2 regions of the Streptomyces sp. NPDC052682 genome follow, and region 2 is predicted to be linked to the other one. Evidence: riboswitches for the same ligand, from Rfam matches in the RefSeq annotation. Region 2 holds a riboswitch; the other holds the start of a gene.

Region 1 (4,408 bases), on a different contig from region 2:
CGTGCACATGATGCGCGTCTTCTTCACCGGCGCGTTCCGCAAGCCGCGCGAGATCAACTGGCTGTTCGGCTTCCTGCTGTTCGTCCTGGGCATGTTCACCGGCTTCACCGGCTACTCGCTCCCGGACGACCTGCTCTCCGGCACCGGTGTCCGCTTCACGCAGGGCGCGATCCTGTCGATGCCGATCGTCGGCACCTACATCTCGATGTTCCTGTTCGGCGGCGAGTTCCCCGGCGACGACTTCGTCGCCCGGTTCTACTCGATCCACATCCTGCTGCTGCCGGGCATCATGCTCGGGCTCGTGGTGGGCCACCTGATCCTGGTCTTCTACCACAAGCACACCCAGTTCGCGGGTCCCGGCCGGACCAACAAGAACGTCGTCGGCATGCCGCTGCTGCCGGTCTACATGGCCAAGGCCGGAGGCTTCTTCTTCCTGGTCTTCGGTGTCATCGCGGCCCTGGCCGGCATCGCGTCCGTCAACCCGATCTGGGCGATGGGCCCCTACCGTCCCGACCACGTGTCGACCGGCGCGCAGCCCGACTGGTACATGGGCTTCGCCGAGGGCCTGGTCCGTGCCATGCCCGGCTGGGAGATCAACATCTGGGGTCACACGCTCGTCCTGGGCGTGTTCATCCCGCTGGTGCTGTTCGGCCTGTTCCTCGCGGTGATCGCCCTGTACCCGTTCATCGAGTCCTGGGTCACCGGGGACAAGCGCGAGCACCACATCCTGGACCGGCCGCGCAACGCCCCGACCCGGACCGCCCTGGGCGTCGCCTGGGTCACCGGCTACATGATCATGCTGATCGGCGGTGGCAACGACATCATCGCCACCCACTTCCACCTCTCGATCAACGCGGTCACCTGGTTCGTCCGTATCGGCTTCTTCGTCGGACCGGTCCTCGCGTTCATCGTCACCAAGCGGATCTGCCTCGGCCTGCAGCGCCGGGACAAGGACAAGGTGCTGCACGGCCGGGAGGCCGGCATCATCAAGCGCCTGCCGCACGGTGAGTTCATCGAGGTGCACGAGCCGCTCAGCCAGGAGCAGCTGTACACCCTCACGGCGCACGAGCAGTACCAGCCGGCCGAGATCGGCCCGACGGTCGACGAGAACGGCGTCGAGCGCAAGGTGAAGGGCTCCGAGAAGCTGCGCGCCAAGCTCAGCAACGCCTACTACGGCGAGGGCGCCCAGATCCCGAAGCCCACCGTCGAGGAGTACAAGGAGATCACGAGCGGCCACGGCCACCACTGATCACCGCGGTCGCCACGCCACGGCCGAAGGGCCCCCGTCCGGTGTTCGGACGGGGGCCCTTCGCCGTGCTCCCGGCTGGATAGGGTGGGCCCACCACTGTCCTACGACGACCAGGAGCGGCTATGAGCGCTGTGACCCCCGCTGGAGGCGACACCGCGGCGGGCCGTTCCTGGCCCGCCCTGCTCAACGGCCTGCTGGACGGCCGGGACCTCACCGCGGACGACACCGCCTGGGCGATGGACCTGATCATGCGCGGCGAGATGACCGACGCGCAGATCGCCGGATTCGTGGTCGCGCTGCGGGCCAAGGGCGAGACCGTGGAGGAGATCGCCGGCTGCGTCCGGGCCCTGTACGAGCACGCCAACGTGATCGAGGTGCCGGGGCCGACCGTCGACATCGTCGGGACGGGCGGTGACGGCGCGAAGACGGTGAACATCTCCACGATGTCGTCGATCGTGGTCGCCGGCACGGGCGCCAAGGTGGTCAAGCACGGCAACCGAGCCGCCTCCTCGGCCTCGGGTGCCTCCGACGTCCTGGAGAAGCTCGGCGTCAATCTGGAGCTGACGCCGCAGCGGGTCGCCGAGGTCGCCGAGGAGGCCGGCATCACCTTCTGCTTCGCCGTGAAGTTCCACCCGGCCCTGCGCCATGTGGCCGCCGCGCGCGGCCAGCTGGGCATCCGGACGGTGTTCAACTTCCTCGGTCCGCTGGCCAACCCGGCGAAGGTCAAGGCGCAGGCGGTCGGGGTCGCCGACGCCCGGATGGCGCCGATCATGGCGGGGGTCTTCGCCGAACGCGGCTGCTCCTCGCTGGTCTTCCGCGGCGACGACGGCCTCGACGAGCTGACCACCACATCCACCTCCCGGGTGTGGATCGTGCGGGACGGCACGGTGACCGAGGAGGCCTTCGACCCCCGGGACGTCGGCATCGACCTCGTCCCCGTGGAGGCCCTGCGCGGCGCCGACGCCTCCTACAACGCGGAAGTCGCCCGGCGTCTGCTGGACGGCGAGCAGGGGCCGGTGCGGGACGCCGTCCTGCTCAACTCGGCCGCCGCGCTGGTGGCCCTGGAGCCGACCTCGGCGCCGCTGGCCGAGCAGCTCCGCGCCGGGATGGAGAAGGCGGCGCAGTCCATCGATTCCGGGGCCGCCAGGGGCGTCCTGGAGCGCTGGGTCGCGGTCAGCAACGCCTGAGCGGGCAGCTCGCCGTCCCGCCATCCGGACTCGGGTTGCGGGACGGCGATCACCTCGCGTACGTTCCTGTCCAGGTCATGAGTGACAGCCATCAGGCCCCGGCCGGCTGTCCGGCAACCCTCCGTCCGTGGCGGGGTGCCCCGGGTGAAGACCAGGCCGTAGGCAGCGAGGTCTACGGCAAGCGCGGACCCCTCGCGACACCAGGGGTCCTGGTCGTCGAGGAGTCTTCCGTGAGCAAGCGAATGCGCTAGGGCCGCAGAGCCCCGCCTCCGCAATCTCCTTTCTCCTTGTCCCACGCTCGAGCCGGGTGCGCTCGCGTGGTGATCTCCACCTGCCTTCACGGGAGTTCAGCCATGTCCGTCTCCACCGCTGCCGTCGCCCCGTCCGTTTGTGCCCCGCTGCCCGTTCTGGGCCGGGATGTCACCGTCCCGCTCGTCACCGGCGGCGAGGTCACCTACGCCGCGCTCGACTACGCCGCCAGCGCGCCGGCGCTCCAGCGGGTCTGGGACGACGTGGCGGCCTACGCGCCGTACTACGGCAGCGTCCACCGCGGCGCCGGGTACCTCTCCCAGCTGTCGACCGACCTGTTCGAGAACGCCCGGAAGACGGTCGCCGCGTTCCTCGGCTGCCGGGAGACGGACCAGGTGGTCTTCACCCGGTCGACCACCGACTCGCTCAACCTGCTGGCCCGGGCGCTCCCGGCCGGCTGCCAGGTGTTCGTCTTCGAGACCGAGCACCACGCCGCACTGCTGCCCTGGCAGCACGCGCGGGTCACCTGCCTGGACGCCCCGCGCAGCCCCCGGCAGGCCGTGGAGATCCTGGAGCGCGCCCTGGCCGACCGGGACCCCTACGGCCCGGCCCTGGTCTGCGTCACCGGCGCCTCGAACGTCACCGGCGAGCTGTGGCCCGTACGGGAGCTGGCCGCGGCCGCCCACGCGCACGGCGCGCGGATCGTGCTGGACGCCGCCCAGCTCGCCCCGCACCACCCGGTGAGCGTCCGGGACCTGGACGTCGACTGGGTCGCCTTCTCCGGGCACAAGCTGTACGCCCCGTTCGGCTCCGGGGTGCTGGCCGGCCGGGCCGACTGGCTGGGCGCGGCCGAGCCGTACCTCGCGGGCGGCGGCGCCAGCCGCACGGTCTCCCGGCGCGCGGACGGGGGAGTGGAGGTGCAGTGGCACGACGGCGCCGCCCGGCACGAGGCCGGCTCGCCCAACGTCATCGGCGCCTACGCCATCGCCTCGGCCTGCAAGGCCCTCACCGAGGCCGGGTTCGACACGCTCGTCGCCCGCGAGCGGTACCTGATCGGCAAGGTCCGCGCGGGTCTCGCCGAGGTGCCCGAGGTCAGGGTGCTCTCCCTGTTCGGGGACGACGCCCCGCGCGTCGGTGTGCTGTCCTTCGTCGTCGAGGGCTGGAACAGCTCCCACTTCGCCGCCGCGCTCTCCGCCGAGTACGGCATCGGCGTACGGGACGGCCTGTTCTGCGCCCATCCGCTGGTGCGCGCGCTGCTGGGCAGCGACCCGCAGACGCAGGGCGAGTGCGGCGCCCCCGAGGCGGCGCCCGGCGAGAAGTCGCTCAACGCGATCCGGGTGAGCTTCGGGGCGGGGACCCCCGACGAGCACGTCGACCGCTTCCTGGCCGCCGTGCGGGAGCTCGTGCGCGACGGGGCGCGGTGGACCTACCGCACGCAGGACGGGCGGTGCGTGCCGGACACCTCCGCCTGAGTCCTCAGCTGTCCAGGCCGATGGCGAACGCGGCCTCCAGGTCGTGCTGCGAGTAGGTGCGGAACGCCACGTGGGTGTCCGTCGCCTCCACGCCCGGGATCTTGCTGATGCGGCCGGGGATCACCTCGGCGAGGTCCTCGTGCCGCCGCACCCGGACCATGGCGATCAGGTCGTACGTCCCCGTGACGGAGAAGACCTCGCTGACGCTGTCCAGCGCGGCGATCTGCTCCGCGATCTCGGGGATCCGGTCC
Region 2 (4,408 bases):
GGGCCCGCACCCCGGGGGGTACGGGCCCTTGCGAGAAGACCGTGTGTCAGCGGTTGGTCGTCGGTCGCGCGTTCAGGCGGTGACGCGCACCATGTCGGCCTGCGGGCCCTTCTGGCCCTGCGAGATCTCGAACTCGACCCGCTGGCCCTCTTCCAGGGTGCGGTAGCCGTCCATCTGGATCGCGCTGTAGTGGACGAAGACGTCCGCACCACCGTCGACCGCGATGAAGCCGTACCCCTTCTCCGCGTTGAACCACTTGACGGTGCCCTGAGCCATGCCTAACTCCCCTATTACTGGCCCTTGCACAGATCCACACTTCGCGGATCCGGGTCAGACCTCACCCCCCAACGGTTGGGGGCGTGCGCCGGAACGCGTCGACCGCGGCCGAATGTATCTGCCCAACTGCCGTCTGCAACAGGTCAATCGGACGAGAAATCTGGACGCACCCGGTCCGGAATGTGGCGAGAATTCGCCTGAATTCGGGGCAAGTCAGGCCGCACAAAGGGAACAAAAGCCGCGAAAGACGCGCACACTTTGGCTACATCTCGACGGGCGTACGGCAGGAAAAACAGGGTTACGCAACAGCGGAGCGGCATCGCGTTCCCCAACTGTACCGCGATCAACCACACTGAATTGCCCCCTCCGCTTCTCTTACGGAGGGGGCAATCCGGCAAACGCTGCGTGACAGCCGTTACCGAAGGTAACGAGCAAGCCGTTTCAGCCGCCGGCGACGGCCGGAATGATGGACACGCCCGCGCCCTCGGGCGTCGGCGTCTGGAGCCCCTGCTCGAAGCGCACGTCGTCGTCGTTGACGTAGACGTTGACGAACCGGCGCAGCTTGCCCTGGTCGTCCAGGACACGGGCGGCGATGCCGGTGTGGTTCTTCTCCAGGTCCGCGATGACCTCGGCGAGGGTCGCGCCCTCGGCCGTGACCTCGGCCTGACCGCCGGTGTAGGTGCGCAGGATGGTGGGGATGCGGACGGTGACGCTCACGGTGGAACCTCCGGTAGGGGAACGAAGCCAGGGGCGCGAGGAACCGCGGGCCGGCCCCCACCGGCCCGCAGCGGACGACGGTCTAGACGAGTCCGGCCTCGCGGAAGGAGTCGAGGGTGGGACGGATGGTCGCGGTCAGCCCGGTGCCCGCCACCGCGTCCAGCGTCTTGAGACCATCGCCCGTGTTCAGCACGACCGTCGTCAGGGCCGGGTCCAGCACCCCGTTCTCGATCAGCTTGCGCGTCACCCCCACGGTCACGCCACCGGCGGTCTCCGCGAAGATGCCCTCCGTGCGCGCGAGCAGCTTGATCGCGTCGACGACCTGCTCGTCCGTCACGTCCTCCACCGCGCCGCCGGTCCGCCGCGCGATGTCCAGCACGTAGGGCCCGTCCGCCGGGTTGCCGATGGCGAGCGACTTGGCGATGGTGTCCGGCTTCTGCGGGCGCACCACGTCGTGCCCGGCCTTGAAGGCCGTGGACACCGGCGAGCACCCCTCGGCCTGGGCACCGAAGATCTTGTACGGCCGGTCCTCGACGAGCCCCAGCTTGATCAGCTCCTGAAGACCCTTGTCGATCTTGGTGAGCTGGGAGCCGGAGGCGATCGGCACCACGATCTGGTCCGGCAGCCGCCAGCCGAGCTGCTCGCAGATCTCGTAGGCGAGGGTCTTGGAGCCCTCCGCGTAGTACGGCCGCAGGTTGACGTTGACGAAGCCCCAGCCCTCGCCCGCCGGGTCGCCGATCAGCTCCGAGCAGAAGCGGTTCACGTCGTCGTAGTTGCCCTCGATGCCGACGAGCTCGCCGCCGTAGACCGCGGCCATGACGACCTTGCCCTGCTCCAGGTCGTGCGGGATGAACACGCAGGAGCGGAAGCCGGCCCGTGCGGCGGCGGCGCCGACGGCGCCGGCCAGGTTGCCGGTGGAGGAGCAGGACAGCGTCGTGAAGCCGAAGGCGCGGGCCGCCTCCAGGGCCTGGGCGACCACGCGGTCCTTGAAGGAGTGCGTCGGGTTGCCGGAGTCGTCCTTCACGTACAGGCCGCCGGTCACGCCGAGCTCGCGCGCCAGGTTGTCGGCCTGGACGAGCTTGGTCCAGCCCGGGTTCAGGTTCGGCTTGGCGGCCACGTCCGCGGGGACGGGCAGCAGCGGCGCGTAGCGCCAGATGTTCGCGGGGCCCGCCTCGATGCGCTTGCGGAGCTCCTCGGCGTCGTACGCGGAGAAGTCGTAGGCGATCTCCAGCGGGCCGAAACACTCCTCGCAGGCGAAGACCGGTCCGAGGGGTACCCGGTGACCGCACTCGCGGCAGGACAGCGCGGCGGCCGGACCCAGGTCGACGGACGGAGCGGCGGGATTGCTGGTGCTTGCAACGGTCTGCACAGCCATGGAGGCGAGGCCCTTTCTCCTCATCTTCCTCACGACGCATCTCGCCGTGAGACGGAATTGGCACCTTCCCTGGCCGGGAGCCTCGCGTGACGCAACGAGACCGGATCAGGGGGGTTGCCGGGGCTTCATCGGGCCGTGTCCCTCTGCCCCTCTGGATGAGCTGTATGAGGTTGTCAACGGCGGCGACCCTCGAGCACGGGATCGGACATGCGATGGTCATCCGCGTTGTTCAAGACTGTAACCGAAGGCCAGGACAGTTGAGATAGTCGTCCGAACCGCGAGACAAACAGTGAGGAGCCGCCCACCGTGCTGGAAGAAGTCGAGCGCTGGCTGAGCACCCGCTCCTGGTCCGTGACCGATCGCCCGCTCCACCAGATCCTGGCCGCGAAGCAGCGCACGGGCCAGTCGGTCTCCGTCGTGCTGCCCGCGCTCAACGAGGAGGAGACGGTCGGCGACATCGTCGCGATCATCCGTCACGACCTGATGCAGCAAGTTCCCCTCGTCGACGAGATCGTCGTCGTCGACTCGGGGTCGACCGACCGTACGTCGCAGGTGGCCGCCGCCGCGGGCGCGACGGTGGTGCACCGGGACCGGATCCTGCCGCGCGTGCCCACCGTGCCCGGCAAGGGGGAGGTGCTGTGGCGCTCCCTGCTGGTCACCCGCGGGGACATCGTCTGTTTCGTCGACGCCGACCTGAGGGAGTTCTCCTCCGACTTCGTCTCGGGGATCGTCGGCCCGCTGCTCACCGACCCGGACGTGCACCTGGTGAAGGCCATGTACGACCGTCCGCTCGGGTCGGCGGCCGGGCAGGGCGGGCGAGTGACCGAGCTCATGGCCCGGCCCCTGCTCAACATGCACTGGCCGCAGCTGGCCGGGTTCGTGCAGCCGCTGGGCGGCGAGTACGCGGCCCGCCGCTCGCTGCTGGAGCAGCTGCCCTTCCCCGTCGGGTACGGCGTGGAGCTGGGCATGCTCGTCGACGCCCTGCACCTGGTGGGCCTGGACGCCCTCGCCCAGGTGGATGTCGGGGTGCGCAAGCACCGCCACCAGGACGGCCAGGCGCTCGGCCGGATGGCCGCCGCGATCTACCGCACGGCCCAGCTGCGGCTGGCCCGCGGCCACCTGATCCGGCCGTCGCTGACCCAGTTCGAGCGGGGCGAGGACGGCTTCGAGCCGCGGACGTACTCGGTGGACACCGAGGAACGGCCGCCGATGGTGGAGATCGCCGAGTACCAGGAACGCACGGCGGCCTGACCGCGACGGCGGCCCGGACGGCCTGATACGGGCGTGCGCACCGTATACGGGCGGGTCGTACGTTTGAGCGTTTCCGGGCCGGGCTAGGTTGAGGCGTATGGCTTCGACGAACGGTGCTGCTCAGGTGCTGGTTGCCTCCAACCGGGGCCCGGTCTCCTACTCGGTCAAGGACGACGGCTCGCTGCACGCCAGACGGGGCGGCGGCGGGCTGGTGTCCGGGCTGTCGGCGATCGGGCCGGACGCGGGCGCCCTGTGGGTGTGCTCGGCGCTGTCCGACGGCGACCGGGAGGCGGTGCGGCGGGGCGTCGGCGAGGACGGCGTGCGGATGCTGGACATCCCGGCCGACGTGCACGCCGACGCGTACAACGGCATCGCCAACTCGGTGCTGTGGTTCGTGCACCACATGCTGTACCAGACGCCGCTGGAGCCGGTCTTCGACGCGGAGTTCCGGCGGCAGTGGGCGTCGTACGAGACGTACAACCGGGCCTTCGCCGAGGCGCTGGCCGAGGAGGCGGCCGAGGGCGCGGCGGTGCTGGTGCAGGACTACCACCTGTGCCTGGTCCCGGGGATGCTGCGCGAGCTGCGCCCGGATCTGCGCATCGGGCACTTCTCGCACACGCCGTGGGCGCCGCCGGAGTACTTCCGGATGCTGCCGCACGACATCCGCGCCCAGCTGGTGTGGGGCATGCTCGGCGCGAACCGGCTGGGGTTCCTGACCTGGCGGTGGGCGTCGCTGTTCATGTCGTGCGCCGGTGAGGTGGACGGCGAGCGGATCTCCCCCAGCTGGCC

What was found. A riboswitch is a leader RNA that binds a small molecule or an ion and turns the genes downstream of it on or off. The one in region 2 is predicted to bind S-adenosylmethionine.
Region 1: linked by a shared signal. The riboswitch ahead of AB0K80_RS10425 (aminotransferase class V-fold PLP-dependent enzyme) and the one ahead of thrC (threonine synthase) in region 2 are both predicted to bind S-adenosylmethionine.

The regions. Positions count from the first base shown of each region.
Region 1 is NZ_JBFATS010000005.1:353,285-357,692, reverse strand. Features, by position in the region: gene AB0K80_RS10435 (cytochrome bc complex cytochrome b subunit) at 1-1,249, shown strand, start outside; gene trpD (anthranilate phosphoribosyltransferase) at 1,372-2,436, shown strand; SAM riboswitch class IV at 2,510-2,626, shown strand; gene AB0K80_RS10425 (aminotransferase class V-fold PLP-dependent enzyme) at 2,790-4,157, shown strand; gene AB0K80_RS10420 (Lrp/AsnC ligand binding domain-containing protein) at 4,162-4,408, opposite strand, start outside.
Region 2 is NZ_JBFATS010000002.1:138,683-143,090, reverse strand. Features, by position in the region: gene AB0K80_RS03120 (cold-shock protein) at 73-276, opposite strand; gene AB0K80_RS03115 (MoaD/ThiS family protein) at 718-993, opposite strand; gene thrC (threonine synthase) at 1,076-2,368, opposite strand; SAM riboswitch class I at 2,386-2,530, opposite strand; gene AB0K80_RS03105 (glucosyl-3-phosphoglycerate synthase) at 2,675-3,619, shown strand; gene AB0K80_RS03100 (trehalose-6-phosphate synthase) at 3,717-4,408, shown strand, end outside.